2 regions of the Kitasatospora sp. NPDC088346 genome follow, and region 1 is predicted to be linked to the other one. Evidence: predicted binding sites of a transcription regulator. Region 1 holds the regulator's gene; the other holds the start of a gene.
The links. Region 1 encodes HrcA, which represses chaperone genes, less so after heat shock. Its sites were predicted from a motif close to TTNGCACTCNGNNNNNCNGAGTGCNAA; they were not measured.

Region 1 (15,726 bases):
CTCGGGCCGGCCGGCCGAGCACCTCGCCCAGGTCGGCCCACCGGGACGCCAGCTCGGCGGCCACCGGCCCGAGGACGGCGTAGGCGCCCTGCGGCGTCAGCGAGACCGCCACGCCGTGCATCCGCCCGCCGTGCTCGCCGATGGACGCCGTGCGGTGCAGGCCGGCCACCGACGAGACGAGCGACCCGCGCGAGCGGCCCGTGACCGCGTCGAACAGCCGCATCGGGGCCTCGAACCCGATGATCAGCGTCAGGACGTCGGTCGGCACCTCGAGCCGCCGGCGGGGTTGGCGCAGATCCTGCCGGAAGCCGCGATAGCCCAGGATGTGCTCCCGCAGCCGGGGCTCCGGCCGCCCCACGACCAGCTCCCACACGCCCCCGGCTCCGGTCGATCCCTGTTCTGTTCGCATGTCGTACCCCCACTGTCGAAGCGGACAGGTTTGGCATGCTCACGCTCTCAAGAGGGAGGGGTCGGTGCCTGCCCGAACGCCCGCCTTGGCCGGAGCCGGACCCCCGGCGCAGGGCCGTTCGTGGACATCCGTCCGAAAACCCACCCGCCGGTTGCGGGGCCGGACGCCCGTCGGAAGGGCGCCGGGGCCGCCCCGGGCGGCATCCGGGCGGTCAGTCCTCCTCGTGGCCGCCCCGGGGCCGCTCGCCCCAGGCGGTGATCATGCCGGGGGAGAGGTCCGCGAACTCCGGCGAGGCGAGGTCGCGCTCGGCCGCCGCCAGGGTCCTCTCGTCGACCAGGCCGGTGGCGAGCATCGGCCCGCGCATCCGCCGCCAGGTGTCCAGCCAGAAGGCGGTGATCGGCGCGCCCGGCGTCAGCGGCGGGACGTGCACCTCGGCACCCACCCCGGTCAGCCCCGCCCCGCGCAGCCGCGCGGGGTACTCGGGCGTCCACCCCACGTCCGTACCGATGGACTCCCGCAGGCCGCGCCACATCGCCCGCATCGCCAGGCGGTACGGGCTGTCCGGCGCCCCGGCGGTGGTGAGGTCGACCGCGTCGCCGAGGACGAGCCGCCCGCCGGGGACCAGCAGCCGGGCGAGGCGGGCGATCGTGCGGCGGCTGTCGGGCAGGTGCATCAGCAGGAACCGGGCGTGCACCAGGTCGAAGCGGCCGGGGTCGAAGTCCGCCGAGGTGACGTCGGCGGCCAGGGTGCGCAGCCGGGGCCCGGCGTACGGCTCGACGAAGCGCGGGTCCCGGTCGACGGCCAGCACCTCGGCGCCGACCTGCTCGGCCAGCCAGCGCGACACCGTGCCCGTGCCGGCGCCCACGTCCAGGCAGCGCAGCCCCGGGCGGGCGCCGAGGGCCAGCAGCCGGGCCCTGGTGAAGGCGTCGTAGGCGATGGCGCCGTAGTCGATCCGCTCGGCCTCGCCCGGGGCGCCGGGCTCGAAGAGCTCCCGGCCGTACGCTCCGGGCGGCGCGGGGTGTCCGGGCGGCGCGGGGGGTGCGTACGGTGCGGGGTTCGGCCGGTCGGTGGCCATCGGTCCTCCCGTCCGCCCCGGGGAGCCCGGTGCGCGCAGACTGCGGGACACCACCAGCGTATGCGGCGGTCCGCCGCCGCGCCCCGGACGGCGGCCGGCGGCCGCTGGGCCGAGCCGGGTCGGGCCGGGTCGGGCGGGGCCGGTTCAGGCCGGCTGGGTCACGAAGTCGATCAGCTCCTCGACCCGGCCCAGCAGGGCGGGGTCGAGGTCCTTGTAGGAGTTCACCGAGGCGAGGATCCGCTTCCATGCCGCCGGGGTGTCCACCGGCCAGCCGAGGCGGCGGCAGACGCCCTCCTTCCACCCCTCCCCGCGCGGGACCTCGGGCCAGCCCGGGATGCCCATGCTGGAGGCCTTGACCGCCTGCCAGACGTCGACGTACGGGTGCCCGACGACCAGCACCGCGTCGCCGCTCACCTGCCCGGCGATCCGGTGCTCCTTGGTGCCGGGCAGCAGGTGGTCCACCAGCACGCCGAGCCGCCGGCCGGGACCGGGCCGGAAGGCGGCGACGATCGCCGGCAGGTCGTCCACGCCCTCCAGGTACTCCACCACCACGCCCTCGATCCGCAGGTCGTCGCCCCAGACCCGCTCGACCAGTTCGGCGTCGTGCCGCCCCTCGACGTAGATCCGCGACTCACGCGCCACCCGTGCCCGGACGCCCGGCACCGCGACCGACCCGGAGGCCGTCACCCCGGGCCCGCGGGCGGGGGCCGGACCGGCCGGCCGCACCAGGGTGACCACCCGGCCCTCCAGCAGGAAGCCGCGCGGCGTCAGCGGGAAGACCCGGTGCCTGCCGAACCGGTCCTCCAGGGTGACGGTCACCCCCTCCGCGGTCTTCTCGCACCGCACCACGGCCCCGCAGAACCCGGTCGCGGCCTCCTCGACCACCAGGTCGCGATCGGCCGCCACCTCGGGGGCGGGTTGCTGCCGCTTCCACGGCGGGGTCAGGTCCGGTCCGTACTCCCTGCTGCGCATGCCGGGACTATACGGAATCCGACGCGCCGTCACCCCGCGGCCCGGCCGGGCGCGGCCCGGTCACAGGCCGGGGGCGCCCCAGACCGGGAACCAGCGGCTCAGGTCCTGCTCCAGCCGCAGGTCGTTGCCGAGCGCCGCCTTCACCTGGAGCTCCAGCGGGGAGTTGCGCTTCTCGCCGCCGCCCGGCATCGGGGCGAACGGATAGAACGAACCGCGCTTGTACAGGTACACCAGCGCCAGCGGCTGCCCGGCGGCGTTGCGGAAGCCCACCAGCGAGCAGAGCAGCTGCGGGCCGAACCCGTTGGCCTCCAGCTCGCTGTTGACCGCGTGCAGGTCGTTCACCAGCTCGGGCAGCTGCTCGGGGGAGTGCCGGGCGAGCAGCCAGGAGTAGCCGTAGTCGTCCTGGGAGGCCTCCACCGGCACCCCGCCGTTCGGGGTGTCGGCGTCGAGCAGCGCCCTGACCTGCTGCTCCACCTCGGCGAAGGCGCCGCCCTCGACGGCGGCGAAGCAGACCGAGCCCAGGCCGGTCGGTCGGAAGGCGGCGGCCGCCTCCAGGGTCAGCGCGGCCGAGGGCACCCCGAAGAGCTGGTCGAGGTCGGGTCTGACGGGCTTGCTGCGGCCGAACAGCGCGTCCAGGAATCCCACGTGCGGCTCCTCTGCTGGATGGTCCCCGCCGGCCGGGCCCGGCGGGTCACCGGCCGAGCTCGGCGGAGATCTTCGCCAGCTGCGCCAGCCGCTGCTCCAGCGACGGGTGGGTGGACAGCAGCTGGGTGGCGGCGTCCCGGGCGCTGAGCGCCGGTGCGAAGTAGAAGGCGTTGTAGGCCTGCGCCTGGCGCAGGTCCCGGGTGGGGATCGCGGCGATCTGGCCGGTCACCTTGGTGAGGGCGGAGGCGAGCGCGCTCGGCCGGCCGGTGAGCTGGGCGGCGGCGCGGTCGGCGGCCAGCTCCCGGTAGCGCGAGAGCAGCCGGGTGAGCAGGAAGCTGAGGGCGTAGACCACCATGCTGACCAGCGGAATGATGATCATCGCGATGGCGGTGTTGCTGTCGTTGCTGTTGCGGTTGCCGCCCATCATGCCGCTGTAGAAGGCGATCCTGGTCATCGCGCCGGCCAGGACGCCGAGGAAGCCCGCGATGGTCATCACCGCCACGTCCCGGTGCGCGACGTGCGAGAGCTCGTGCGCGAGGACGCCCTCCAGTTCCTCCGGCTCCAGCCGGCGCAGCAGCCCGGTGGTGACGCAGACCACGGACTTCTCCGGCTTGCGGCCGGTGGCGAAGGCGTTCGGCATGGGGTTGTCGGCCACCGCGACCCGGGGCTTGGGCATGTCGGCCAGGGCGCAGAGCCGGTCGACGGTTCCGTGCAGCTGGGGGTACTGCTCGGGGCTCACCTCGTGGGCGCCCATCGCCCGCTCGGTGATCTTGTCGCTGAACCAGAACTGGGCCACGAACAGTCCGCCGGAGACCAGGACGACCAGCGGCCAGGCCCCTCGGAACAGGACGATCAGCAGGCCGGTGAAGCCCACGTACACCAGGCCGATCAGGAACATCGTGGTGACCATCCGGCCGGTCAGGCCCCGGTCCGGGGCGAACCGGGAGTGCTGCCCTGAAGTCGACATCGCCGCTCCTTCGCTCGCGCGCTCGCCTCCGATGCTGCCACTCGGGGCGCCCCCGGGCACCACACGCAGGTGCCTGCCGCCCCGGCAATGCGGGCAGGATCACCGGGGCGGCCCGTTCCTGCCGTCGGACCCGGGCCTTACACTGGCAGGTAAGGTTCTGGCACTCTGCCTGCCGGAGTGCCAGATATCGGACACTCAACAGCTCAACGGACGAAGACGGAGGTGCGTGCCCATGGTCGACGAGCCCCGTTCCGTCGATCCTGCCCGCGCGGTGGAGCACCGCCCCGTCAGCCGCCCGCTGGACGACCGCAGGCTGGCGGTGCTCAGGGCGATCGTCCAGGACTACGTCGGGACCGAGGAGCCGGTCGGCTCCAAGGCGCTGGTCGAGCGGCACAGCCTGGGGGTCTCCCCGGCCACCGTGCGCAACGACATGGCGGCGCTGGAGGAGGAGGGCTTCATCCAGCAGCCGCACACCAGCGCCGGGCGGATCCCCACCGACAAGGGCTACCGGCTGTTCGTCGACCGGCTGGCCGAGGTCAAGCCGATGACCAGCCCGGAGCGCCGGGCGATCCGGCACTTCCTGGAGGGCGCGGTCGACCTGGACGACGTGGTGGCCCGCACGGTGCGGCTGCTCGCGCAGCTCACCCGGCAGGTCGCGGTGGTCCAGTACCCCTCGCTGACCCGCTCCACCGTCCGGCACATCGAACTGGTCCAGCTGACCCCGGCCAAGGTGATGCTGGTCCTGATCACCAACACCGGCCGGGTCGAGCAGCGGATCGTCGACTGCCCCGGCTCGGTCGGCGACACCGTCCTGGCGGACCTGCGGACCAAGCTGAACGCGAAGGCCGTGGGCCGACCGCTGCCCGAGGTGCCGACGGCGCTGGAGGACCTCCCGGCCGCCTTCGAGGCGGGGGACCGGCCGGCCGTCAGTACGGTGCTGGCCACCCTGTTCGAGACGCTGGCCGAGCAGAACGAGGAGCGGATCATGCTGGCGGGCACCGCCAACCTGACCCGCTTCGGACACGACTTCCCGCTGACCATCCGGCCGGTGCTGGAGGCACTGGAGGAACAGGTGGTGCTGTTGCGCCTGCTGGGTGAGACGGCGGACGCCACGATGACGGTCCGGATCGGCCACGAGAACGCGTACGAGGGGCTCAATTCCACCTCCGTCGTCTCGGTCGGTTACGGTTCGGGCGACCAGAGCGTGGCAAAGCTCGGGGTGATCGGTCCGACCCGGATGGATTACCCGGGCACAATGGGGGCGGTGCGAGCGGTGGCACGGTACGTGGGCCAGATCCTGGCCGAGTCGTAGGAACAACGCGCCGCAGGACGGCGCGCAGCAGTCGCAAGCACTTCTAGAGGCGGAACAAACCGGAGCATTTGGTGGCCACGGACTACTACGCGGTACTCGGCGTCCGACGTGACGCGGGTCAGGACGAGATCAAGAAGGCGTTCCGACGCCTCGCGCGCGAACTGCACCCGGACGTCAACCCGGACCCGAAGACGCAGGAGCGGTTCAAGGAGATCAACGCCGCCTACGAGGTGCTCTCCGACCCCGCGAAGCGTCAGGTCTACGACCTCGGCGGGGACCCGCTGTCGCCCAACGGCGGCGGTGGCGGCGGCGCGGGCGGCTTCGGGGCGGCCGGGTTCGGCTTCTCCGACATCATGGACGCCTTCTTCGGCGCCGCCGGCGGCCAGCGCGGACCGCGCTCGCGCACCCGGCGCGGCCAGGACGCCATGATCCGGCTGGAGATCACCCTGGAGGAGGCCGCGTTCGGCACCACCAAGGAGCTCCAGGTCGACACGGCCGTCACCTGCACCACCTGCAGCGGCGAGGGCGCGGCCCCCGGCACGTCCGCGCAGACCTGTGACATGTGCCGCGGCAAGGGCGAGGTCTCCCAGGTCACCCGGTCCTTCCTGGGCCAGGTCATGACCTCCCGCCCCTGCCCGCAGTGCCAGGGCTTCGGCACCGTGGTGCCGACCCCGTGCCCGGAGTGCGCCGGCGACGGCCGGGTCCGCGCCCGCCGCACCCTCACCGTCAAGATCCCGGCGGGTGTCGACAACGGCACCCGGATCCAGCTGGCGGGCGAGGGCGAGGTCGGCCCCGGCGGCGGCCCCGCCGGCGACCTGTACGTGGAGATCGCCGAGACCACCCACCCGACGTTCCAGCGCCGCGGCGACGACCTGCACTGCACGGTCACCATCCCGATGACGGCGGCCTCGCTCGGCACCCAGGTGCCGCTGCAGACCCTGGACGGGCTGGAGGAGGTCGACATCCGGCCCGGCACCCAGTCCGGCCAGTCGATCCCGCTGCACGGGCGGGGCATCACGCACCTGCGCGGCGGCGGCCGGGGCGACCTGATAGTGCATGTCGAGGTGCAGACGCCCACCAAGCTCGACCCCGAGCAGGAGGACCTGCTGCGCCGGCTGGCGGTGCTGCGCGGCGAGGAGCGCCCGGCCGGGCACTTCGCCCCCGGGCAGCAGGGGCTGTTCTCCCGCCTGAAGGACGCGTTCAACGGTCGCTGACCGAGGGCTCACCGCCTCCGGGGGCGTCGGGGTCACCCCGGCGCCCCTCACGCGTGGCCGCGGTCGCCCGCGCCCGACCCGGCCGCCGGCGCAGGCCGCCGGGCACCGACAGATCTACCGGAGGTTTGGTTCATGACCGCGCCCGTGTTCGTCGTCGAGACCGCGGTGCTGGACGCCGCCGGACCCGGCTCGGTGGTCCGGCTGGACGGCCCGGAGGGGCGGCACGCGGCGGCGGTCAAGCGGCTGGAGCCCGGCGAGGCCGTCACCCTGGCGGACGGCCTGGGCCTCGGCGTGGACGGCACGGTCACGGCCGTGCACGGCAAGGACGCGCTGGACGTGACGGTGGACGCCGTGCGGCGGGAGCCGGAGCCCAGCCCGCGGATCGTGGTGGTCCAGGCGCTGCCCAAAGGCGACCGGGGCGAGCTCGCGGTGGAGACCATGACCGAGGTCGGCGTCGACGTGGTGATCCCGTGGGCGGCGAACCGCTGCATCACCCAGTGGAAGGGCGAGCGTGGCGCCAAGGCCCTCGCCAAGTGGCGGGCCACCGCCCGGGAGGCCGGCAAGCAGTCCCGCCGGCTGCGCTTCCCCGAGGTGCGCGACCTGGTGACCACGCGTCAGCTCGTCCCGCTGCTCGGGCGGGCCGAGCTCGCCGCGGTGCTGCACGAGGACGGCGCCGAGCCGCTGGCCACCGCCGCGCTGCCGGGCGGCGGGGACATCCTGCTGGTGGTCGGTCCGGAGGGCGGGGTCGCCCCCGAGGAGCTGGCCGCCTTCGCCGAGGCCGGCGCCCGGCCGCACCGGCTGGGCAGCTCCGTGCTGCGGACCTCGACCGCCGGGGTCGCCGCCGGGGCCCTGCTGCTCGGCCGCACCGGCCGCTGGGCCTGACAACGCCCCCTGGGCCTGACAACGGCCGGCTGGGCCTGACACCGGCCGCCGGCCCGGCGCCGGCCGGGGAACCGGGACCGGACGCCGGGGGTTCGCCCTCGAAGAAACCCTTGGCCGCCCCCCTGGGCCGTGCCTAGGGTGGCTGTCGTGACCGAACCAGAGAGCACCCCCGCGAGCGCCTACCTGCGCCACCCGCACCTCCACGGTGACCTCGTCACCTTCGTCGCCGAGGACGACATCTGGCTTGCCCCGGTCGAGGGCGGCCGGGCCTGGCGGCTGACCGCCGATCAGGTGCCGGTGCGGCGCCCCCGGTTCTCGCCGGACGGCCGGCTGGTGGCCTGGACCTCGACCCGGGACGGCGCCCCGGAGATCCACGTGGCCCCGGTGGACGGCGGCCCGGCCCGGCGGCTCACCCACTGGGGCAACCCGTACACCATGCTGCGCGGCTGGACGGCGGACGGCCGCCCGATCGCCACCACCACCGCCGGGCAGGCCACCATCCGGCGGTCCTGGGCCTTCGCCGTGCCGCTCGACGGCGGCGAACCCACCCGGCTCCCGTACGGCCCGATCGGCGGGCTGGCCTTCGAGCCGGACGGGGACCGCACGCTGCTGCTCTCCGCGATCAGCCGCGAGCCGGCCTGGTGGAAGCGCTACCGGGGCGGCACCGCGGGCAAACTCTGGATCGGCTCCCAGGAGTTCGAGCGGCTGCACCGGGAGCTGGACGGCAACATCGAGTCCCCGCTCTGGGTGGGCTCCGGGCCGGCGTCCCGGGTCGCGTTCATCTCCGACCACGAGGGCACCGGGCAGCTGTACTCCAGCCTGCCGGACGGCTCCGATCTGCGCCGCCACAGCGACAACGCGTTCTACGCCCGCAACGCGACCACCGACGGCACCCGGGTGATCTGGCACAGCGGCGGCGACCTCTGGCTGCTGGACGACCTGGACGGCGCCGAACCGCGCCGGCTGGACGTCCGCCCGGCCGGACCGCGGACCGACCGCCAGCCCCACCCCACCCCGGCCGCCGGGCAGTTGGAGACGGTGGCCCCGGACCGCACCGGGCGGGCCAGCGCCGTGGTCGTGCGCGGCAGCGTGCACTGGCTCACCCACCGGGAGGGCCCGGCCCGGCTGCTGGAGCAGACCCCGGGCGCCCGCGCCCGGCTCGCCCGGGTCGTCCCGGGCGCGGACGGCGAGCAGGGCGCGGTCTGGGTGACCGACGCCGAGGGCGACGACGCGATCGAGTTCGCGCCCGCCGTGCTGGGCACCGAGCGCCGCCGGTTCGCCGCCGGACGGCTCGGCCGGGTGCTCGACCTGGCGGTGTCGCCCGACGGGAAGCTCCTGGCCGCCGCCTCGCACGACGGCCGGCTGCTGCTGGTCTCGCTCGCCGACGGCGAGGTGCACGAGCTGGTCCGCAGCGGCGACGGCGAGGTCAGCGGCCTGGTGTTCAGCCCGGACTCGGGCTGGCTGGCCTGGTCGCAGCCGGTGCTCGGCCCGTGGAGCCTGCGCCAGATCATGCTGGCCGACCTGTCGGACCGCACGGTCGCCGAGGCCACCCCGCAGCGGTTCGCCGACTACTCGCCGGCCTTCACCGCGGACGGCAAGCACCTGGCCTTCCTGTCGGTCCGCAACTTCGACCCGGTCTACGACTCGCACGTCTTCGACCTGTCCTTCCCGACCGGCACCCGGCCCTACCTGCTGACGCTGGCGGCCGACACCCCGTCACCGTTCGGTCCGCAGCGGGCCGGCCGGCCGGTCGGCGGGGAGGCCGAGGACGCCCGCGGCGCCAAGGCCGGTGCCGAGGGCAAGGACGGCGAGAAGAACGAGGACGCGGCCCCGGTCACCCGGGTCGACCTGGAGGGCATCGCCGACCGGATCATCCCGTTCCCGGTGGAGGGCGGCCAGTTCGGCAGCCTGCACGCCACCAAGGACGGGGTGCTGTGGACGAGGGTGCCGCTGCTCGGCGAGCTGGGCGACAACGCCGCCTCGCTGGAGGACGTCCACCCCCGCCCGGCCCTGGAGCGCTTCGACTTCGCCAAGCGCCGTGCCGAGGAGCTCGTCGCCGGTGTCGACGGGTACGCCGTGAGCGGCGACGGCACCCGGCTCGCGGTGCTGGACGAGGGCCGGCTGCGGGTGCTCCCGGCCGACAGCAAGGCCGGCGAGGACGACGACCTGGACGTCGACCTCGCCCGGGTGCGCGTCACCGTCGACCCGGCCGCCGAGTGGCGCCAGATGTTCGACGAGAACGGCCGCCTGATGCGGGACAACTTCTGGCGCGCCGACATGAACGGCGTCGACTGGACCGGCGTGCTGGCCCGCTACCGGCCGCTGGTCGAGCGGGTCGGCACCCACGACGACCTGGAGGACCTGCTCTGGGAGACGGTCGGCGAGCTCGGCACCTCGCACGCCTACGTGCGCGGCCCGGGCCCGGGTGCCGAGGAGGCCCGCCTGCAGGGCCTGCTCGGCGCGGACCTGGTCCGGGACGGGGACGTCTGGCGGGTCGCCCGGATCCTGCCCGGCGAGTCCTCCGACCCGCGGGCCCGCTCCCCGCTGACGGCGCCCGGCGCGGCCGTCCGCCCCGGGGACGCGGTGGTGGCCGTGAACGGCCGCCCGGTCGACCCGGTGACCGGCCCGGCGCCGCTGCTGGCCGGCACCGCGGGCCAGCCGGTCGAGCTGACCGTCACCGGCAAGGACGGCACCGGTGAGCGCCACCCCGTGGTGGTGCCGCTGGCCGACGAGGAGGCGCTGCGCTACCACGACTGGGTGGCCGGCCGCCGCGCCGCGACCAGGGAGCTGTCCGGCGGCCGGCTCGGCTACCTGCACGTCCCGGACATGGCCAGCCCCGGCTGGGCGCAGCTGCACCGCGACCTGAAGGTGGAGATGTCCAAGGAGGGCGTCGTGGTGGACCTGCGGGAGAACCGCGGCGGCCACACCTCGCAGCTGATCATCGAGAAGCTCAACCGGCGGATCATCGGCTGGGCGCCGGCCCGCGACCTGGCGAACCCGGGCTCGTACCCGGACGACGCCCCGCGCGGCCCGGTGGTCGCGGTCGCGGACGAGTTCTCCGGTTCCGACGGTGACATCGTCAACGCCGCCATCCAGGCGCTCGGCATCGGCCCGGTGGTCGGCGCCCGCACCTGGGGCGGGGTGATCGGCATCGACAGCAAGTACACCCTGGTCGACGGGACCGGGGTGACCCAGCCCAAGTACGCCTTCTGGCTGGAGGGTTACGGCTGGGGCGTGGAGAACCACGGGGTGGACCCGGACGTCGAGGTCCCGATCGCGCCGCACCAGTGGGCGGCGGGCGAGGACCCGCAGCTGGCCGAGGCCGTCCGGATCGCGCTGGCCTCGCTGGCCGAGACCCCGGCCCGCAGGCCGCCGGCGCTGCCGGAGCTGTGATCCGTGCCCCGGGGGCGGACGGCACCTCGCCGTCCGCCCCCGGGGCCGGTCGGGGCCGGCTCAGACCTCGTCGACGTAGCGTCGCTCCTCGACCACCGCGTCGCCGCGCAGCCGGCCGGCCCGGCGGCGCCGGAACACGTTGACGTAGGTGACCAGCCCGAGCAGTCCGGCGAGCATCAGGATCACGCCCACCGTGTGCAGGTTCACCCCCGAGACGTGCCAGTCGACGGCGAAGGCGAGGATCGCCCCGAGCGCGAACACGATGACGCAACCGCCGATTCCCATGGTGTCGACCTCCAGCCCGTGGTGCGGCCCGTTCGGACCGGCGCTCGCCTACCCCGGGCGGGGCCCCGCATGCGGCGGGCTGCCCTGCGGACTCAGCCCGCGGACTCCGGCGTACCCGGGACGTGGACCTCGGCCCAGACCGTCTTGCCGGTGTCGTGGACGGCCACGCCCCACTCGTCCGCGAGCCGTTGGATGATGTGCAGGCCGTGGCCGCCGGGCAGGCCGGGGCGGTGGGGGAGGCTGGGTACCGGGGGTGTCCGGGCGGCGTCCGCGACCTCGATCCGCAGCCGGTCCTGCGTCAGGTGCAGGCTGAGCTGGAGTGCGCCGCCGGCGTGCAGGCGGGCGTTGGCGACCAGTTCGGAGACGACCAGGAGCAGGTCCTCCACCGCCTCCTCGCCGGGCCAGGCCCAGTCGGTGAGGGCCGTGCGGGCGAACTCCCGCCCGAGCACGACCTGCCGGGGCAGCCCGGCGAGCCGGACGGTCCGCCGCTGCCCGGCGGCGGGCAGGTCCGGTCGGGGCCGCTCGACGGCCTCAGCACCTCTCTGACCGCTGGTCATCTGTTCACCCCGGCATGGTCGTTCATGATTGGTCGGTGGGGGGCGCGGGTCGCGCCCCGGGTCCGTCGGCGCTCACGCGTCGGCGAGGGCGTCCGGGAGCGAGGCGTGCAGGGAGAACACGGCCCCGGCCCCGGTCAGTTCCAGCAGCCGGCCGAACTGGCCGTCGGGCGCGGCGGCGAGCCGCAGTTCGACCTCCGCCTCCTGGGCGGCGAGCCTGGTGCGCAGCAGCAGGTTGAGGCCGGAGGAGTCGCAGAAGCTGACCTCCGCCAGGTCCACCACCACGCGGGCCGGCCCGGTCGCGAGCGCCTGTCCCAGCGCTTCGTCGGCCGGGGCCAGCGTGTCCAGGTCGAGCTCGCCGGCCAGGGCGACCAGCACGGTGGTGCCGCGCCGCTCCTGGCGTGCGGTCAACCGGCCGGCCGGGACGGTCGCCCCGTGGCGCTCCGCCTCGATTCCTTCGTCAGACATCCGTTCCTCCGTGCAGCCCTGGATCACTGCCGACGATAGGCGGGGAGAGGGGGGAAACGGAAGTGCGCTGCTGCCCGGAGGCCGACGCGCCACCGGTGCGGATCAGTGCCCCCGGCGGGACCAGGCGGGGCTGACCAGGCCGATCAGCAGCGCGGCGGCGCCGACCTGGAGCAGATGGCGGACCCAGTCGACGCCACCGGTGTCCCGCACGCCGAGCGCGGCGGCCAGGCTGTTGCCGATCAGGCCGCCGACGATGCCCAGCAGCACCGTCAGCCAGAGCGGGATCGCCTGGCGGCCGGGCAGGACCAGTTTGGCGAGCAGGCCGATCACGAGGCCGGCGAGGATGGCCCACAGGATGCTCACGGGGGACTCCTTTCATCCTTGGTTTCGTCCGTTGCGTCGCGTCCGTCGCGTCCGTCGCGTCCCCGGCTGTCCGGGGGCATCCGTCGCATGCCCGCGTTCCGCCGCCGCATGCACGCCGCACGCACGTCGTGTGTACGGCGTCCGCCGGCGGGTGAATGTGCCGGTCGGACGGCTGATATGTTCGATTGCGCCGGAAGTCGTGAAGGTCGCGTGTGGACTGGGTCCTTCGCGCATGACCGGGGTACACGCCGTGGGTCAGAGCGCGGACGAACCACGCAAGAGGCCGGAAGAGGGAGAGCCATGGCCGTCCTGAATCCCACGATGTCGATCACCACCGCGATGTCGCCGAGTGCGATCCCGGCGGGCCCCGCCCCGCTGCCCAGGATCGACGACCCGTCGGCGGTGTCGCCCGCCGATGCCCGCGCGCTCTCCAAGACGCTGTTCCAGCGGCTCGGAGAACTGGAGGAGGGCACCCCGGAGTTCTCCTACGTCCGGGGCACCCTGGTCGAGCTGAACATGGCGCTGGTCAAGTTCGTCGCGGGCCGGTACCGCACCCGCAGCGAGCCGATGGAGGACATCCTCCAGGTCGGCACGGTGGGCCTGATCAAGGCCATCGACCGGTTCGACCCGGATCAGGGCGTGGAGTTCACCACCTTCGCCATCCCCACCATCGCGGGCGAGATCAAGCGGTTCTTCCGGGACACCGGCTGGATGGTGCACGTGCCCCGCCGCCTCCAGGAGCTGCGGATCGCCCTCGCCAAGGCCACCGACGAGCTCCAGCAGCTGCACGACCGGGCCCCGACCACCGCCGAGCTCGCCGAGCACCTCTCGCTGAGCGAGGCGGAGATCCGCGAGGGCATCGTCGCCAGCCGGGCGCAGACCGCCGGCTCGCTGGACATCGGGGCGGGCTCCGACACCGACGACGGCCCGAGCCTCGGCGACCGGATCGCCTTCGAGGAGCGGGACTACGAGTTGGTGCTGAGCCGCGAAGCGCTCAAGCCCGCCATCGCCGCGCTGTCGGAGCGCGACCGCGAGGTGCTCTCGCTGCGCTTCGGCTCGGAGCTGACCCAGGCGGAGATCGGCGAGCTGCTCGGCTTCTCGCAGATGCACATCTCCCGTGTGCTCAAGCGGGTGCTCGGCGAACTGCGCACCGCGCTGCTGGCCGAGGGCTGAGTCGTACGGCTGGGTCCTGAGTCGGTACGGCCGGGGCCCGCCGACCGGTACGGCTGGGGGCGCCCACACCCGCGGGTGTGGGCGCCCCCAGCCGTACCGGTCGGCGGGCCGGCGCTCGCTCAGGCGGCCACGGTGACCGTCACCGTGCCGAAACCGGCCGAGCGCAGCAGGCCCTCCAGCATGGTGCGGGTGCTCTGTTCGGCGCGCTGGGTGAGCTCGGTGTCCTTGGCGGCCTGCTCGATCTTCTGGGTGGCGAGCACCTCGACCTTCTGCTGGTTGCCCGGGTTGCCGCTGAAGAACTCCCCGATCCGGTCGAAGAAGCCGCGCTGCTGGAGGTAGACGTAGGAGCGGCGGACGTCGAGCGCGGCCGGGGCGAGCTGGGCGTGCGGGACGACCACGGTGACGGTGGAACGGTCGGCCGAGACGGTCACCGCGCCCTGGTCGAGGGTGCTGAGGTCGGTGTAGGCGTCCACGGTGCCGGCCGCCACGTACAGGGTGCGGTTGCCGAGCAGGGCCGACGGCAGGAAGGCGGCCTCGTGGTCGAGGTCGACGATGACCTGGAAGTTGCCCTGGGCGCCGGTGAAGCGCTTCATCTCCTGGATCGACTTCAGCAGCACCGGCTGGCTGCGGTCCACGGTGCGGCGCTCGAACGGGTTCGGCAGTGTGGGGAACAGCCCCAGGTGCGCCCCGGCGAGGAAGACCGCGAGGATGGCGGCGAGGGTGACGGGCAGAGCGACGTACCAGGGGGTGCGGCGGCGGGGTGGGCGCGGCGCGGCCCCGGCCCCGGCCTCCTTCCCGGTCTCTGTCGTCGCCCCGGACCCGGCGGGCCGGTCGCGTCTCAGGAGTGCCATCGGTGTCCCTTCTCTCTTCATCTGCCGGATCCCGTGGTGGGTCCGGTCGGAGCGGTACGGGTCAGGCGTGGCGGGCGTGCAGGGCCCGCCCGAGGCGCCGCCCGAGCAGCAGGCAACTGAGCAGGGCGCCGGTGGTGTTGAGGATGACGTCGTCCACGTCGAAGGCCCGGCCGACCACCAGCGCGGCCTGGGCGACCTCCACGGTCACCATCACCAGGGCGGTCAGCGCGGTGACCGCGAGCGCACCGCGCAGCCGCTGGAACAGCACCGGCAGCAGCAGCCCGAACGGGACGCCCAGCAGCAGGTTCCCGCCGACCTGCTGGGCGGCCGCGCGGACCGCGGGCTGGTCCAGGTAGGCCCGCAGCGAGGCGCCCGGGCGCAGGTTGGCGTGCACCAGATCGCGGGAGGCCGGCGACGGGACCAGCGTCACCCGGGCCAGCGCGACCGCGAAGGTCACCGTCGCGGCCAGGGCGACCAGCAGCACCGCCGACCGGACCAGGCCGGGCAGCAGGCCGCGGCGGCGCAGGAACGGCTCCCGCGCCCCGGTCGGGGCGTCCGGTCCGGCCGTCGCCCGCGGCCCGTCCGCCGGGGCCGTCGTCGTTCTCGCCATGGTGTCCGCTCCCCTCGCCGCGGTCGTCCGCCGCCGGCACCTGGCGGGTACCCCGCGGCGGCGGCGCCAAGCGGACCGGTGGCGCCGAGGTGGTGGTCAACTGTTCTTCCTCCTAGGTGAGTTGATCCATCGTGGACGATCCGGTCCGGCGCTGCGTGGCGCGGCCGCGGGCGGGCAGACGAGCCGCGACACGTCCAGCGGAAGGAGAGACCATGTCCCGGATCGAGGAGTCGGTCGAGGTGGCGGTGCCGGTGGAGGCCGCCTACGAGCAGTGGTGCGGGATCTCGGCGTTCCCGCGCTTCATGGCGGGGGTGGAGGGGGTGGCGCCGGGCCCGGACGGGACGGTGCACTGGGTGGCCCGGGTGGACGGGATCCAGCGCGAGTTCGACGCCGAGGTCACCGAGCGGATCGCCGGCGAGCGGATCGCCTGGCGCGCGGTGGACGGCGCGGAGCACTCCGGCGTGGTCACCTTCCACGCGCTGGCCGCCGATCGGACCAGGATCATGCTGCAGCTCGACCACACCCCGCACGGCGTCGTCGACGTGATCGGCGA
Region 2 (15,726 bases), on a different contig from region 1:
CCGCCGACCGCGACCCCCGCCTCCCGGACGCCCTCAGGCGTCGATCAGGGCCCGCCACTCGGCGACCTTCGCCGCGTCGACCGGGGTGTGCCAGTCGTCGGTGCGGACGGCTCCGCCGATGTGGAACGCGTCGAAGCCGGCCGCCCGCAGCCCGGGGACGTGCTCGGCCCGCAGGCCGCCCCCGACCAGGATCCGCTGCCGGTAGCCGGGCTCGCCCGCCTTGGCCAACTCGCCCTCCAGGACGTGCTGCCCGTGCGAGACGCCCGCGGCGGCGCCGGAGGTGAGGTAGGTGTCCAGGCCGGGGAGGTCGGCGAGGTCGGCGCGCAGCGCCGCGCGGTCGGCGCTGTGGTCGATGGCGCGGTGGAAGGTCCAGCGGCAGCCGGCCACCGCCTCGGCGACGGCGCGGGTCGCGGGCAGGTCGAGCCGGCCGTCCGCGGTCAGGAAGCCCAGGACGAACTCCTCGGCGCCCTCGGCGCGCAGGGCGGCGGCCCGGGCGAGCAGCTCGTCCAGGCCGCCGGGGGTGAAGCCGTCCCGGATGCGCAGCATGACGCGCAGCGGGAGGTCGACGGCGGCGCGGATCGCGGCGAAGTCCGCCACCGCCGGGGTGAGGCCGTCGGCGGCCATGTCCGTGACCAGTTCGAGGCGGTCGGCGCCGCCGGCTGCGGCGGCCTGGGCATCCTGCGCGGTCAGCGCGATGACTTCGAAGATTGGTCTAGACATGCGGCTACCTTGCCACACCCCCCGCCACCTCGGCGAGCCCCCGCGGGCAGTCACCCGACCGCCCGTTCAGTCCGCCGTCGGCGGCCGGTGCGACAGCCGGGCCTCGTGCCGGCGCCGGAGCCACCGGGCCCAGACCATCGCCAGGATCACGAACACCAGGTAGCCCGCCACCCGGCGGGCACCGCCGAGCTCCAGGTCGATCCAGTACCAGAGGTTGTCGTCGATCAGCAGCGGCAGCGCGCCGATCGCCGCCGCGGCCGGCAGCACCCGGCCGCGGGCCAGGCCCAGCAGCGGCAGCGCCACCAGCGCGAGCCGGTAGGGGTGCCAGCTCGGGTCCCAGAGCAGGTGCGTGTCAACGACCTTCCCGCCCACCGTGAGCAGCAGCGCCACCGCGACGCCCGCGAGGACGGTGGGCACCGCCCGGCGCACCCGCCCGCCGAGCAGGTCCGCCGGCGCCGGGAGCAGCAGCACCAGCCAGACCGCGAGGCCCAGCGAGGCCCGGACGGCCTGTGCGAGGTAGACCGACAGCGGCAGGTGCTGGAACGCCGGGCTCTGGGTGGCCCAGCCGACCTCCAGCACGATCCCGGCAACGGTCGCGGCCACCGCGATCCAGCGCGCCGCCACCCAGCGCCCGGCCAGCCCGGCCACCAGGGCCACCGCCCAGACGACGGGGAGGCCGACCCACCACCAGCGCAACTGCCCGTGCCAGGCGAAGTCGTACGGCGCCATCCGCCACGCCGCGCCGGCCTGCCGGCCGAGCCCGGCCCCGACCACGAACGGCACCGCCGCCGCGATCAGCTGCCCGGGCAGGCCGCCGGAGGTCAGCCCGGCCCGCAGCCGCAGGCCGTGGCCGGCCAGCCCGGCCAGCTCGCGGGCCCGGCCCAGGCGGCCCGTCCCGGCGGCCAACGAGTCGTAGACCTCGGCGAGTTCGGCGCCCCGGTCGGCACGGTAGGCGCGCGGGTAGAGCCGCAGCACGGCGTCGAGTGTGCGGTCGCTCATGCGAAGGCTCCGTTCAGTCGGGGACGGACGACCGCGAGCCGCCGCTCGGCCTCGGCCGCGACGGCCCGCAGGCGCTCGGCCTCGGCGGCCAGCACCGCCCGGCCGGAGTCGCTGAGCGCGTAGGTACGGCGGGCCCGGCCGTCCACCACCTCGTCGCTCTCGACCCGGATCAGGCCCTGCCCGAGCAACCGGTCGAGCGCGCCGTACAGCGTGCCGGCCCGCATCCGGACGCGGCCGCCGGAGATGACGGCGATCTCCTGGATCAGCGCGTAGCCGTGCCGGGGCGCGTCGGCGAGGGCGGTGAGCAGGAGCAGCGTGGGCTCCTGGATCGAACGTTCTGTCATGTCGCCCATATATACCGGTCGTCGGTATATACCGTCAGGCGATTCGAGAAACCCGGCCCTCCCTGACGGACCGTCGCCGCGCCGGGCCACAATGGGCGCCATGACCGCCGACCTGCTGGACCGCTGGAACGACCTGCTGCGCCGCTGCGGCGCGACCGTGGACCCGCAGCCGTACGGCCGGGACCTGCTGGGGCGCTGGGCCGAACCGCAGCGCCGCTACCACACCACCGACCACCTGCGGGCGGTGCTCGACCACGCGGACGCGCTCGCCGCGCAGGCCGCGGACCCGGACGCCGTCCGGCTGGCGGCCTGGTTCCACGACGCCGTCTACCGGCCGGACCGCTCCGAGAACGAGGAGCGCAGCGCGACCCTGGCGGTCCGGGCGCTGCGCGAGGCCGGGCTGGCCGAGCCGCTGGTCGAGGAGGTGGCCCGGCTGGTGAGGCTCACCGTCACGCACGCCCCCGAGGCCGGGGACCGCAACGGCGAGGTGCTCTGCGACGCCGACCTGGCCGTGCTCGGCGGCTCGCCCGAGCAGTACGCGGCGTACGCGGCCGCCGTCCGCGAGGAGTACGGCTTCGTTCCCGAGGACGCCTTCCGGGCGGGCCGGGCGACGGTCCTGCGCCAGTTGCTGGAGCTGCCCGCGCTGTACCGCACCGAGGCCGCCCGGGCACGCTTCGACGCCGCCGCGCGCGCCAACCTGGCGGCCGAGCTCAGGACCCTCGAAGGCTGACCCGGCCAGGCCGGCCCAGCACGGTCAGGTCAGCTTCCCGACCGGCGCGACGATAAGGCCCTCCTTGCCGCACACCCAGCGCGGGTCCGGTCCGAGCTCGGGTTCCACGCTCAGCGCGTGCGGGTCGCCGTCCCCGGCGCAGGCCTCGCACAGCGGCCAGCGGCCGTACGCCTCCAGCAGCGCGTCCTGGACGTCCTGGGCGACCAGCCCGAGCACGAACTCGGTGCCGTCCGGCCACTGCTCCAGCCACCAGCGGCGGTGCGTCACGGCGTCCTCGACCAGGGACACCACGGCGGCGTCCGCGACGTCGCGGGCGGTCAGGTCGGCGAGGATCAGCGCCCGGGCGCTGTGCAGTGCGGCTTCGATCTCAGGACTGGCCATCCGCCCATTGTCCCGCAGCTCAGCGCGGCCCCGGGAACCCGTCGGTCACCAGCTCGGCCCCGAACGGCTCCGGCAGGGAGACCGGCTTGCCGAAGGGCGTGCGCAGGCTCCGCCGGTAGGCACCGTTGACCGGCTCCGAGAACAGCGTGACGGTCGGGCCGTGCTCGTCGAAGCGGTCGATCAGCAGGTAGTGCGGGACGGGTGCGTGGGCGTAGGCCCAGAGCTTCCTGGTGCGGTCGTGCCGTGCGTTGCCGGCGGAGGTGATCTCGACGGCCAGCAGGATCTCGGAGGCGTCGACCGGGTCCGCGTCGCCGCGGTCCGGCTGCTTGAGGAGCTCCTTGTCCACGACCACCAGGTCCGGGACGTAGATCCGCTCCGACTGCACGATCTCGACTCCGAGGGTCTGATAGGCGCCGATCTCCGGAGGGAGGCAGCGCACCAGGGCGTCATGCACCTCACCAGCGATCAGGTTGTGGCCCTTGCCGGGCGGTGGCACCAAGACGATCTGCCCTTCCTCGATCTCGGCGCGCCAGCCCTCCGGGACGTCCAGTTCCCTCCAGGTGTCCAGCAGGTAGGTCCACTCCCGTTCCGACTCCACGGCCATCGCGGTCACCGCCGTCCCCCCTTCTGTCGCATGACGCTGCTCGCCCTCACCGTAGCCGCGCTCCGAGGCGCCGGGACCCTTCATGCGCCCAGCGTCGCACGATCGGGTGACCGGGGGCGAGAACGCCGCGAGGGCGGCCTCCCCGTGGGGAGACCGCCCTCGCGGACGATCGGAACTCGCCGATCCTCGAAGGAGGATCAGAAGTCCATGTCACCGCCCGGCATGCCGCCGCCGGCCGGCGCGCCGGCCTTCTCGGGCTTGTCGGCGATGACGGCCTCGGTGGTGAGGAAGAGCGCCGCGATGGAGGCGGCGTTCTGCAGCGCGGAGCGGGTGACCTTGGCCGGGTCGATGATGCCCGCGGCGATGAGGTCGACGTACTCGTTGGTGGCGGCGTTCAGGCCGTGACCGGCGGGGAGGTTGCGGACCTTCTCCACCACGACACCGCCCTCGAGGCCGGCGTTGGTCGCGATCTGCTTGATCGGGGCCTCCAGCGCCACGCGGACGATGTTGGCACCGGTGGCCTCGTCGCCGTCGAGCTCCAGCTTGTCGAAGGCGACACCGGCCTGCAGCAGCGCGACGCCACCACCGGCGACGATGCCCTCCTCGACGGCGGCCTTCGCGTTGCGGACGGCGTCCTCGATGCGGTGCTTGCGCTCCTTGAGCTCCACCTCGGTGGCCGCGCCGGCCTTGATGACGGCGACGCCGCCGGCCAGCTTGGCGAGGCGCTCCTGGAGCTTCTCGCGGTCGTAGTCCGAGTCGCTGTTCTCGATCTCGGCGCGGATCTGGTTCACGCGGCCGGCGACCTGGTCGCTGTCGCCGCCACCGTCGACGATGGTGGTCTCGTCCTTGGTGATGACCACCTTGCGGGCGGTGCCCAGCAGGTCGACGCCGGCGTTCTCCAGCTTGAGGCCGACCTCCTCGGAGATGACGGTGCCACCGGTGAGGATGGCGATGTCGCCGAGCATGGCCTTGCGGCGGTCACCGAAGCCCGGGGCCTTGACGGCGACGGACTTGAAGGTGCCACGGATCTTGTTCACGACCAGGGTCGACAGGGCCTCGCCCTCGACGTCCTCGGCGATGATGACGAGCGGCTTGCCGCTCTGCATGACCTTCTCCAGCAGCGGGAGGAGGTCCTTGACCGAGCTGATCTTGGAGTTGGCGATCAGGATGTAGGGGTCCTCGAAGGAGGCCTCCATCCGCTCCAGGTCGGTGGCGAAGTAGGCCGAGATGTAGCCCTTGTCGAAGCGCATGCCCTCGGTGAGCTCCAGCTCCAGACCGAAGGTGTTGCTCTCCTCGACGGTGATGACGCCTTCCTTGCCGACCTTGTCCATCGCCTCGGCGATGAGCTCGCCGATCTGGGTGTCGGCGGCCGAGATGGAGGCGGTGGAGGCGATCTGCTCCTTGGTCTCCACGTCCTTGGCCTGGGCGAGCAGCTGGTCGGAGACGGCCGCGACGGCCTTCTCGATGCCGCGCTTCAGGGCCATCGGGTTGGCGCCGGCCGCGACGTTGCGCAGGCCTTCCTTGACCAGGGCCTGGGCGAGCACGGTGGCGGTGGTGGTGCCGTCACCCGCGACGTCGTCGGTCTTCTTCGCGACCTCCTTGACGAGCTCCGCGCCGATCTTCTCGTAGGGGTCCTCGAGCTCGATCTCCTTGGCGATGGAGACACCGTCGTTGGTGATCGTGGGGGCGCCCCACTTCTTCTCAAGGACGACGTTGCGGCCCTTGGGGCCAAGCGTCACCTTGACGGCGTCGGCAAGCTGGTTCATCCCGCGCTCAAGGCCGCGGCGAGCTTCCTCGTCAAACGCGATGATCTTTGCCATGTGAAGTGGTCCTCCGGGACGCGATCGACTGCATCGGACCGAAGGGTGCCCGCGACGGACGGCCCTGCGAGCGGGGGTCCTGTCCCCTACCGCTCCCGGGAGGCCTCACCGACCCGATCCGTTTGTCACTCTCGTACCGAGAGTGCTAACGCCAATGATTAGCACTCTCGGGTGGCGAGTGCAAGCCCGATCGCGGGGTGTCCCCGAACATGGCGGCAGGCCCGCACGGGGATGCCGTACGGGCCTGCTGCCGGTGATCTGTGGCCGCCAGCTCGTTGACCGAACCGAGGCTCCGCAGGTCGAAGAGGTCACGCAACCAGCGCGCGGACCATGTCCGCCTGCGGACCCTTCTGCCCCTGGGAGATCTCGAACTCGACCCGCTGGCCCTCTTCGAGGGTGCGGTAGCCGTCCATCTGGATCGCGCTGTAGTGGACGAACACGTCCGCACCACCGTCGACCGCGATGAAGCCGTAGCCCTTCTCGGCGTTGAACCACTTGACGGTGCCCTGAGCCATTCCGAACTCCCCTTGTGCTGTGCTGGCCCTTCACGGACCCGCAGGGTGCGGGTCCAGAGGTCTGGAAGGCCGGCCCGGGAACCCCCCTGGGCGCAGCCGTGCACGCCGCAGACCACCGCGCCGGGCCCGAAAGGGGAACCGGAACGCGGGTGAATGCGTCGACCGCGGCTGAATGTATCCGGACATGCGCCCTCTGCAACAGGCCCCACTTTTGGGCAAATGCTACGGGCCGCAGGGGATATGACGGGATGAAAGCGGCACTTGTGTGCAATTGACGCCGGACATCGGGGACCAACGGCGCAAATCGCCGAAATAATTCTGACGGCGGCCTGACAGTTCCCGGCCGCGCTCCGCCGCACCGGCCTCAGTGCACGGACAGGCGCTGCGTACCCGACCGGAGGACGGGGACAGGCTCGCTCGAATCGGCCTCGAATGCCCCGTTGCCCCGCACTCTATACCCAGCCACGTGCGCAAATGTCCGCCGGCAACGCCGGGAGCCGTCGCCGGGACCGGAATTTCCGCATTCCGTTCCTGGCGACGGCTCAGGCGTGCTAGCAGCCCCGCGGGAAGTGCCGGGGAAGTGCCCGGCGAGGGGCGTCGGCCGAGGTCAGCAGCCGCCGGCCACGGCCGGGATGATGGAGACGGCGGCGCCGTCCTTGACCGCGGTCTGCAGGCCGCCGTCGAATCGCACGTCGTCGTCATTCACGTACACGTTGACGAATCGCCGCAGCTGGCCGGCGTCGTCCAGGATCCGGGCCGCGATGCCCGGGTGGTTCCGCTCCAGGTCGCCGATCACCTCGGCCAGGGTGGAGCCCTCGGCGGCCACCTCGGCCGAACCGCCGGTGTAGGTGCGCAGGATGGTGGGGATGCGGACGGTGGCGCTCATGGGCGTCTACTCCTTGCTGCGGGGTGGTGGTGGGGGCTCAGGCGGAGGCGAGGCCGGCGGCGCGGAAGGACTCCAGGGTCGGCCGGATGGTGGCGGTCAGCCCGGCATCGGAGACGGCGTCCAGGGTCTTCAGGCCGTCGCCGGTGTTGATCGCGACGGTCTCCCTGGTCGGGTCCAACTGCCCGGTCTCGACCAGCTTCTTGAGCACGCCGACGGTCACGCCGCCCGCGGTCTCGGCGAAGATCCCCTCGGTGCGGGCCAGCAGCTTGATCGCCTCGACGACCTCGGCGTCGGTGACGTCCTCGACGGCGCCGCCGGTGCGGCGGGCGATGTCCAGCACGTACGGGCCGTCGGCCGGGTTGCCGATCGCCAGCGACTTGGCGATGGTGTCGGGCTTGACCGGGCGGATCACGTCGTGGCCGGCCTTGAAGGCGGCGGAGACCGGGGAGCAGCCCTCGGCCTGGGCCCCGAAGATCCGGTACGGGCGGTCCTCGACCAGGCCCAGCTTGATCAGCTCCTGCAGACCCTTGTCGATCTTCGTGAGCTGGGAGCCCGAGGCGATCGGGATGACGATCTGCTCCGGCAGCCGCCAGCCGAGCTGCTCGCAGATCTCGTACGCCAGCGTCTTGGAGCCCTCGCCGTAGTACGGGCGGAGGTTGACGTTGACGAAGCCCCAGCCCTCGCCGGCCGGGTCGCCGATCAGCTCGGAGCAGAAGCGGTTCACGTCGTCGTAGTTGCCCTGGATGCCGACCAGCTCGCCGCCGTAGACACCGGCCATCACGACCTTGCCCTGCTCCAGGTCGTGCGGGATGAACACGCAGGACTTGAAACCGGCCCGGGCCGCCGCCGCACCCACCGCACCGGCCAGGTTGCCGGTCGAGGAGCAGGACAGGGTGGTGAAGTCGAAGGCGCGCGCCGCCTCGATGGCGCAGGCGACCACCCGGTCCTTGAAGGAGTGGGTCGGGTTGCCGGAGTCGTCCTTGACGTGCAGCTGGGCGGTGAAGCCGAGTTCGCGGCCGAGGTTGTCCGCCTTGACCAGCGGGGTCCAGCCGGGGTTCAGGTTGGGCTTGGAGGCGACGTCGGCCGGGACGGGCAGCAGCGGGGCGTAACGCCAGATGGAGGCCGGTCCGGACTCGATCCGCTTGCGCAGCTCCTCGGCCTCGTACGAGCCGAAGTCGTAGGCGATCTCCAGCGGACCGAAGCACTCCACACAGGCGAAGCTCGGGCCGAGCGGGGTGCGGGCGCCGCACTCGCGACAGGACAGCGCGGCGGCGGGGCCGAGGTCGACGGCGACAGGGGTAGCGGTAGCCATGATGGCGGAGGCCTCTCTCCTCATCTTCCCCGTGACGCGGGCGCGCCACAGGACGGAATTGGCACCTGTCCCGCCGGAGCCCCGACCTGACGGTCGGTCAGCCGGACGGGAAGGTTGCCGGGACGTCGACGGGCCGTTCCCTCAGTCCCTCTGGATGAGCAATGTGGCGCGCGGTGTTGGAACCGGCAGCGCGTTTGTGGTCGTGCACGGCGACCCACCCCGACGTGCGAAGGTCGGATCGCATTACCAAGACTGTATCCGAAGGCCCCGGTACCACCTCATGGCGTCCGACACCCGAGACGGCGTCGCCCATTACAAGGAGCAGACCTTGCCCGACCAGCCCCGGCCCGACGTGCTGCCCGAGGTGGCGTCCTGGCTGCGCCGCCGCTCCTGGGCGGCGGGCGAGCGCCCGGTCGACGCACTGCTCGCCGCGAAGCGCGCCGCGGGGCGGGCGGGCACGGTCAGCGTGGTGCTGCCCGCCCTGGACGAGGAGCCGACCGTGGGCGAGATCGTCTCGGCGATCCGCGAGGAGCTGATGGAGCGGCTGCCGCTGGTGGACGAGCTGGTGGTGGTCGACTCCGGCTCGGTGGACCGCACCGCCGAACGGGCCGCGAAGGCCGGCGCGCGGGTGGTGCACCGGGACGCGATACTGCCGCGGCTGCCCGCCGAGCCCGGCAAGGGCGAGGTGCTCTGGCGCTCCCTGCTCACCACCCGCGGCGCGATCGTCTGCTTCATCGACGCCGACCTGCGCGAGTTCGACCCGGCCTTCGTCACCGGCATCATCGGCCCGCTGCTCACCGATCCCGGGATCCAGCTGGTCAAGGCCATGTACGACCGGCCGCTGGAGACCGAGGGCGCGGTCGTCCCGGCCGGCGGCGGCCGGGTCACCGAGCTCGTCGCCCGCCCGCTGCTCAACCTGCACTGGCCGCAGCTGGCCGGCTTCGTCCAGCCGCTCGGCGGCGAGTACGCGGCCCGCCGTTCCCTGCTGGAGCGGCTGCCGTTCCCGACCGGCTACGGCGTCGAGCTCGGCCTGCTGGTGGACGCCCTGGACACGGTCGGCCTGGACGCGCTGGCGCAGGTCGACGTCGGTGTCCGGCACCACCGCCACCAGGACGGCCAGGCGCTCGGCCGGATGGCCGCCACCATCTACCGCACCGCCCTGGAGAGGCTGGACCGCACCCACCGGCTGAAGGCCGGGGACGGCCTGGTGCACCCGCTGCTCACCCAGTTCTCCCGCGACCCGCAGACCCGCGGCTTCACCGCCCACACCCATCCCGTCGGCGCCGTGGAACGCCCGCCGATGCACACCGTCCCCGAGTACCGGCGACTGTTCCCGTGACCGCGCGGCGCGCCCGGCCACCGCGCCGAGTGGTTTGCGCCCGGGGTGTCGCGGCAAGCTTGGCAGTATGGCCGATCACGCGTCCGCACGTTCGAATCAGCCCGGCGCCGCCCCGATCCTGGTGGCCTCCAACCGCGGCCCGGTGTCCTTCAGCAGCGAGGACGACGGTTCGCTGACCCTGCGCAGAGGGGGTGGCGGCCTGGTCTCCGGCCTCTCCGCGATCGACGACCCCAGTGCCGTCTGGGTCTGCGCCGCGCTCGGCGAGGCCGACCGGACGGCCGCCCGGCAGTCCCCCGACGGCCGGCTCGACCTCGGCGGCTTCGACGTCGGCGGACAGGCCGTCCGGATGCTGGACATCGATCCCGGCACCTTCGCCCGCGCCTACAACGGCGTGGCCAACTCGACCCTCTGGTTCGTCCACCACCTGCTCTACGACACCCCGGTCTCGCCCGTCTTCGACGACCGCTTCCGCCGCGAGTGGGAGTCCTACACCGCGTACAACACCGCCTTCGCCCGGGCCCTGGCGGCCGAGGCCGCGCCCGGCGCCGCCGTGCTGATCCAGGACTACCACCTGTCGCTGGCCCCGGACCTGCTCCGGGCGCTGCGCCCGGACCTTCGGATCGGCCACTTCTCGCACACCCCCTGGGCTCCGCCCGAGTACTACCGGATGCTGCCCGACGACGTGGGCACCGCCGTCCTCACCGGCATCCTGGGCGCCGACCGGGCCGGCTTCCTCACCCGCCGCTGGGCGCTGGCCTTCGCCGACTGCTGCGCCGACCTGCTCGGCGCCGAGGTCGACCGCGACGCCCTCACCGTGACGCACGCCGGCCGCACCACCCGGCTCGGCGTGCACGGCCTGGGCGCCGACGCCGACTTCCTGCGCGAGCGCGCCCACCGGCCCGACGTGGACGCCCGGCTCGCCGCGCTCCGGGAGGCCGTCGGTGACCGCCGGACGGTCGTCCGGGTCGACCGCACCGAGCTCAGCAAGAACATCGTCCGCGGCCTGCTCGCCTACCGGCACCTGCTGCGGACCAGGCCCGAGTGGCAGGACCGGGTGGTGCACATCGCGTTCGCCTACCCGTCCCGGCACGACCTGCCCGAGTACCGCGAGTACACCGCCGCCGTGCAGCGCATCGCGCACGAGATCAACGACGAGTTCGGCACCCCCGCCTGGCAGCCGCTGATCCTGCACGTCAACGACGACTTCCCGCGCTCGCTGGCCGCCTACCGGCTCGCCGACGTCGCCCTGGTCAACCCGATCCGGGACGGCATGAACCTGGTCGCCAAGGAGATCCCGGTGGTCTCCGACGACGGGTGCGCGCTCGTCCTCTCCCGCGAGGCCGGCGCGTTCGCCGAGCTCGCCGAGGACGCGATCACCGTCAACCCGTACGACGTCGTCGCCACCGCCGAGGCCCTGCACCGGGGCCTGACCATGCCGCGGGGCGAGCGTGCCGACCGCACCAAGCGGCTGGCCGCCGCGGCCACCGCGCTGCCCCCGCAGCAGTGGTTCCTGGACCAGCTCGACGCCCTCGGCTGAGCCTCAACGCGCTCGGCCGAGCCGGCCCGCGAGGGCGGCGAGCAGTGCGACCACGCCGGCGGGGCCGGGGACCACCAGGTCCGCCCGGTCGGCGAGGTCGCGGACCGGGGCCTCGCCGCCGTCCGGCGCGCTGCACACCAGCAGACCGGCCAGGCCCTCGGCGCGGCGCCGTTCCACGGCCGCGTACGCGGGCAGGTCGCCGAGGTCGTCGCCGGCGTACAGCACCGTCCGCAGCTCCCGCTCGGTGAGGAAGGCGGTCAGCGCCGCGCCCTTGTCCACCCCCGGCGGGCGCAGCTCCAGCACCATCCGGCCCGGCTCGACCATCAGGCCGTGCGCGGCCGCGAGCTCGTCGAGGGGCCCGCGCAGCAGCTCCAGCGCCTCCTCCGGCCGGTCGGTGCGCCGGGTGTGCACGGCCAGCGCGCGCCCCTTGTCCTCGGTCCAGGTGCCGTCGGGTGCGCCGGCCCGGGCCAGCACGGCGGGCAGCTCCGCGCGGACCGCCGCCACCCCCGCGGGCGGCTCGGGGGCGGTGATCCGCCCGGTGCGGGCGTCCCAGCGCTCGGCACCGTAGTGCCCCAGGACGGTCAGGTGTTCGAGCCCGGGGACGCCGGCGAAGCCGCCGTACTCCACCGCCAGTGCGGCGGGCCGCCCGGTCACCACCACCACGGAACCGACCAGCGGCGCCAGCGCGGCGAGCGCGGGCACCACCCCGGGGTGCGCCCGGGCCCGCTCCGGGTCGGCGACGATCGGCGCCAGCGTCCCGTCGAAGTCCAGCCCCACCGCGCCCCGCCCGGGCTCGGCCAGCAGCGCGGCCAGCCCCTCCCGGCCCGCGGCGGTCCGGGGCGTCACGTTCTCAGGCATACCCATGCCCACGACCGTACCCAGACCCGCCGGGCCGATGCCTGCCCGCGCGCCCGCGCCCGGCGGACGCGACCCGCCCGCGCCAGGCCGCCACGACCCGCCCGCCTCAGCGCGCGTCGCGCCGGGCCTGCCGGATCCGCCGGAGGCGGTTGACCAGCACCGGTGCGTGGGCGAGCGCCTCCGGCCGGTCGAGCAGCGCGTTGAGCAGCTGGTAGTACCGGGTGCCGGAGATGCCCAGCTCCTCCCGGACGGCCCGCTCCTTGGCGCCGGCCGTCCGCCAGGCCCGCGCCTCCAGCGCCAGCACCGCGCGATCGCGCTCACTCAGCTCAGCCATGGTCACCTCCGCTTACGAGGTGTCATTCTGCCCGCCCGCCCCGACACACTCTGCGTCCGCCGGCCGGGGCCGCCGGCGGCTAGCGTCGGGATCATGACCAACAGTTTCGCGGTGCACATCCCCGACGCCGAGCTCGAACCCGACCCGCTCGACCCCGCCCAGATCGTCTCCGGCTCCCCCGAGGTGTCCGGCAAGGTGCTCTGGGAGTCCCCGGACGGCAGGCAGGTCCGCGGCATCTGGCAGATCACCCCCGGCGTGGTCACCGACACCGAGGCCGACGAGCTGTTCGTCGTGGTCAGCGGCCGGGCCACCATCGAGTTCGAGGACGGCCCGACGCTGGAGGTCGGTCCGGGTGACCTCGCCGTCCTGCGGGAGGGCGACCGCACCACCTGGACGGTGCACGAGACGCTGCGCAAGGCCTACTCGATCAACCTCTGACCGCGGCCGCCGCCGCCCACCGCCCCGCCCCCGTGCCCGCCCCGGTCCCCGCGGCCGTCGGTGCCCCGCGGCCGTCGGTGGCCGGCGGACGTCAGTGGCCGGCGGCGGCGCGGGCCCGGCCGGCCTCCTGGGCGGCCGAGGCCTGGAGCTCGGCCAGCACGCCCTCGCCGCCCGGTTTCACCGCTCCGCCGATCTTCGCCTTCAGCAGCCCGCTGACCTTGTCCCAGGAGGGGTCGCCGAGCGGGTAGAAGTTGGCGGTCGGCAGGGCGTTCAGGAACTCGGTGAGGTCGGGGTGCTTGCCGCTGCCGATCATCTCGTCCTTGGTGTCCTGGGTGACCGGCAGCAGGTTGTACTGCTCGTCGAACTTGAGCGTGTTCTCCTTCGCGTACACGAAGTTGAGGAACTTCTTGATCTCGGCCTTGTGGCCGTTGGCCTTGAAGGCCATCATCCAGTCGGCCACGCCGAGGGTGCTCGGCTTGGCACCGGCGTCCTTGCGCGGGATGGCCGCCGTGCCGTACTCGACCTTCGCGTCGATCGCCTTGGCGACCAGCCCGGGGTGCCCGTTCAGCATGGCGACCTTGCCGGTCGCGAAGTCCGTGAAGGCGGTCTTGCGGTCGACCGTCGACGGGTCGGGATAGGTGAGGTGACGGTCCACCAGGTTGGTGCGCAGCCACTTGAAGGTGTCCCGGTTGGGCTGGCTGTCGACGGTGTAGTTGCCGGCGTTGTCGGCCAGCGTGCCGCCGCCGCTCATGGTCCAGATCATGGACTCGCCCTGGGCCTCCTCGGGCCCGAGCGGCAGCGCGTACGGGATGGTGCCGGGCTGCTTGGACTTGATCAGCTCGGCGTCCTTGCGCAGGTCCTCCCAGGTGGCGGGCGGGCCGCTGATGCCGACCTTCTGGAAGATCGTCTTGTTGTAGACGAAGACCCGGGTGGAGGCGACGAACGGGATGCCGTACTGGCTGCCGAGCACCTGGCCGGCCTTGGCGAACACGTCGATCATGTTGGCCTGGGTGTCGATCGACAGCACCTCCCCGGCCGGGTAGAGCCGGTCGGCCGCGACCTGGTCGGCGTAGCCGCCGGTCTGCACCACGTCGGGGGTCTTGCCGGTGGCGATCAGTTCGGCCACCCGCTTGTCGATGTCGTTCCAACTGACCACCTCCACCGAGACCTTGAAGCCCGGGTTGGTCGCCTCGAAGCGGCTCACCAGGTCGTTCCAGTAGTGGGTGGTGCTGGTGGCCTCGGTGTCGCCGTAGTCGGCGGCCACCAGCCGGAGGGTGACCGGGCCGCTGTCGTCACTGCCGACCGTGCCGCAGCCGGTCAGCAGGAGGGCGCCGGAGAGGGCCGCCGCGAGGGCCGGGCGACAGGACGTGCGAGTCGGTCTTTGCTGGGCCGCGCTGTTCAACTCGGTTTACCGCCTTCGGGGGAGGAGACCGGCGCCACCCTGACAGGCTTCTCCTGGGTGGTCCATACCTCTTGCGGTGTTAGTTACCGAGTTGTCTCCTGACGTTGCATCAGGCGCAACCGGATTCGGGCCTTTCGTGACATCGAGGACACCCTCCGCCGGGTCTCCCCCGGACCTGCGCGGGGGCCCCACGTCCCGTTCAGGCCGTGATCACCTCGACGCCCGCCTCCGTGAAGGCGGCGGCCAGTTCGGCGTCGACACCGGCGTCGGTGACGAGGGTGTCCACCCGGTCGAGACCGCAGATCCGGGCGAAGGCGCGGTGTCCGACCTTGGAGGAGTCGGCGGCCACCACCACCCGGCGGGCCCGCTCGGCGAGCATCCGGTTCACGCTGGCCTCGCCCTCGTGGTGGGCGGTCGCACCGTGCTCGACGTCCACCGCGTCCACTCCCAGCACCGTGATGTCCAGGGCGAGTTCGCCCAGCACCAGGCCGGCCAGCGGGCCGATCAGCTCGTACGACTGCGGACGGGCGACGCCGCCGGTCACCACGATCTTGACCTGCGGACGGACGGTCAGCTCGTTGGCGATGTTGAGCGCGTTGGTGACGACGGTGAGGGGCTGCCCCGGGCCGTTCTCCGGCCGCTCGGCCACCTCCGGGCGGACGGCCAGCGCGCGGGCCACCTCGGTGGTGGTGGTGCCGCCGTTGAGGCCGACCACCTCGCCGGGTGCGATCAGCGCGGCCACCGCGGCGCCGATCCGCTGCTTGGCGTCCGCGTGCCGGGCCGACTTGTAGCGCAGCGGCAGGTCGTACGAGACGTGGTGCGCCACCGCGCCACCGCGGGTGCGGGTGACCATCTGCTGGCGGGCCAGCTGGTCGAGGTCGCGCCGGATCGTGGCGGCGGACACCCCGAGCGCGTCGGCGGCCTCCTCGACCTCCAGCTTGCCGTGCTCGGCGAGCAGCTCCAGCAGTGAGTTCCAACGCTCGTACCTGGACACGCGGTGCCGCCCCTCCTCGCACGTTCGGCCTGCTCCGGGAGTCGCACGGGACCGCGCGCGAAGCGGGGACAGCTTGTCACATCCCCGCGTGCCGATGCGGGATCCTCCGATCGGGACGGCGAGCACCATTGCGCAATGATGCTCGAAAAAGCTATAAATCAATCAGCTTCACGCATCACTCGTTGCCTGGACCGGAGTGCCGACCCGAGGAGCCCACCCGATGCCCCATCCATCCCTGACCGGCGAGGAGCTCGCCACCCAGCCCGCCGACTGGCGCACCGCCGCCTCCCTGGCGGCCGAGGCGGGCGCCGCCCTGCCGCGACGCGGCGAGCGCGTGGCCGTGGTCGGCTGCGGGACCCCGTGGTTCATGGCGCAGTCCTACGCGGCCCTGCGCGAGGCCGGCGGCCACGGCGAGACGGACGCCTTCGCGGCCTCGGAGTTCCCCTACCACCGCCGCTACGACCGGGTGGTGGCGATCAGCCGCTCGGGCACCACCACCGAGGTGCTCGACCT

Region 2: a site for HrcA is predicted at 5,721-5,747, ahead of groL (chaperonin GroEL). Genes of this name have one in related genera too.

The regions. Positions count from the first base shown of each region.
Region 1 covers NZ_JBIURH010000001.1:135,745-151,470, forward strand. Annotated here, with positions in the region: gene ACIOFR_RS00570 (helix-turn-helix domain-containing protein) at 1-409, opposite strand, end outside; gene ACIOFR_RS00575 (class I SAM-dependent methyltransferase) at 621-1,484, opposite strand; gene ACIOFR_RS00580 (DUF3097 domain-containing protein) at 1,629-2,456, opposite strand; gene ACIOFR_RS00585 (hypothetical protein) at 2,517-3,101, opposite strand; gene htpX (zinc metalloprotease HtpX) at 3,148-4,068, opposite strand; gene hrcA (heat-inducible transcriptional repressor HrcA) at 4,301-5,380, shown strand; gene dnaJ (molecular chaperone DnaJ) at 5,452-6,594, shown strand; gene ACIOFR_RS00605 (16S rRNA (uracil(1498)-N(3))-methyltransferase) at 6,727-7,476, shown strand; gene ACIOFR_RS00610 (PDZ domain-containing protein) at 7,624-10,869, shown strand; gene ACIOFR_RS00615 (DUF6458 family protein) at 10,930-11,154, opposite strand; gene ACIOFR_RS00620 (ATP-binding protein) at 11,247-11,711, opposite strand; gene ACIOFR_RS00625 (STAS domain-containing protein) at 11,784-12,176, opposite strand; gene ACIOFR_RS00630 (GlsB/YeaQ/YmgE family stress response membrane protein) at 12,279-12,539, opposite strand; gene ACIOFR_RS00635 (SigB/SigF/SigG family RNA polymerase sigma factor) at 12,840-13,712, shown strand; gene ACIOFR_RS00640 (DUF4230 domain-containing protein) at 13,832-14,563, opposite strand; gene ACIOFR_RS00645 (VanZ family protein) at 14,625-15,173, opposite strand; gene ACIOFR_RS00650 (SRPBCC family protein) at 15,386-15,726, shown strand, end outside.
Region 2 covers NZ_JBIURH010000004.1:261,083-276,808, forward strand. Annotated here, with positions in the region: gene ACIOFR_RS08940 (copper homeostasis protein CutC) at 34-720, opposite strand; gene ACIOFR_RS08945 (hypothetical protein) at 787-1,719, opposite strand; gene ACIOFR_RS08950 (PadR family transcriptional regulator) at 1,716-2,063, opposite strand; gene ACIOFR_RS08955 (HD domain-containing protein) at 2,155-2,793, shown strand; gene ACIOFR_RS08960 (hypothetical protein) at 2,818-3,174, opposite strand; gene ACIOFR_RS08965 (Uma2 family endonuclease) at 3,194-3,778, opposite strand; gene groL (chaperonin GroEL) at 3,976-5,598, opposite strand; gene ACIOFR_RS08975 (cold-shock protein) at 5,907-6,113, opposite strand; gene ACIOFR_RS08980 (MoaD/ThiS family protein) at 6,721-6,999, opposite strand; gene thrC (threonine synthase) at 7,037-8,311, opposite strand; SAM riboswitch class I at 8,329-8,472, opposite strand; gene ACIOFR_RS08990 (glucosyl-3-phosphoglycerate synthase) at 8,664-9,650, shown strand; gene ACIOFR_RS08995 (trehalose-6-phosphate synthase) at 9,718-11,187, shown strand; gene otsB (trehalose-phosphatase) at 11,191-12,051, opposite strand; gene ACIOFR_RS09005 (DUF3263 domain-containing protein) at 12,152-12,379, opposite strand; gene ACIOFR_RS09010 (cupin domain-containing protein) at 12,473-12,817, shown strand; gene ACIOFR_RS09015 (extracellular solute-binding protein) at 12,909-14,219, opposite strand; gene ACIOFR_RS09020 (DeoR/GlpR family DNA-binding transcription regulator) at 14,419-15,213, opposite strand; gene ACIOFR_RS09025 (SIS domain-containing protein) at 15,434-15,726, shown strand, end outside.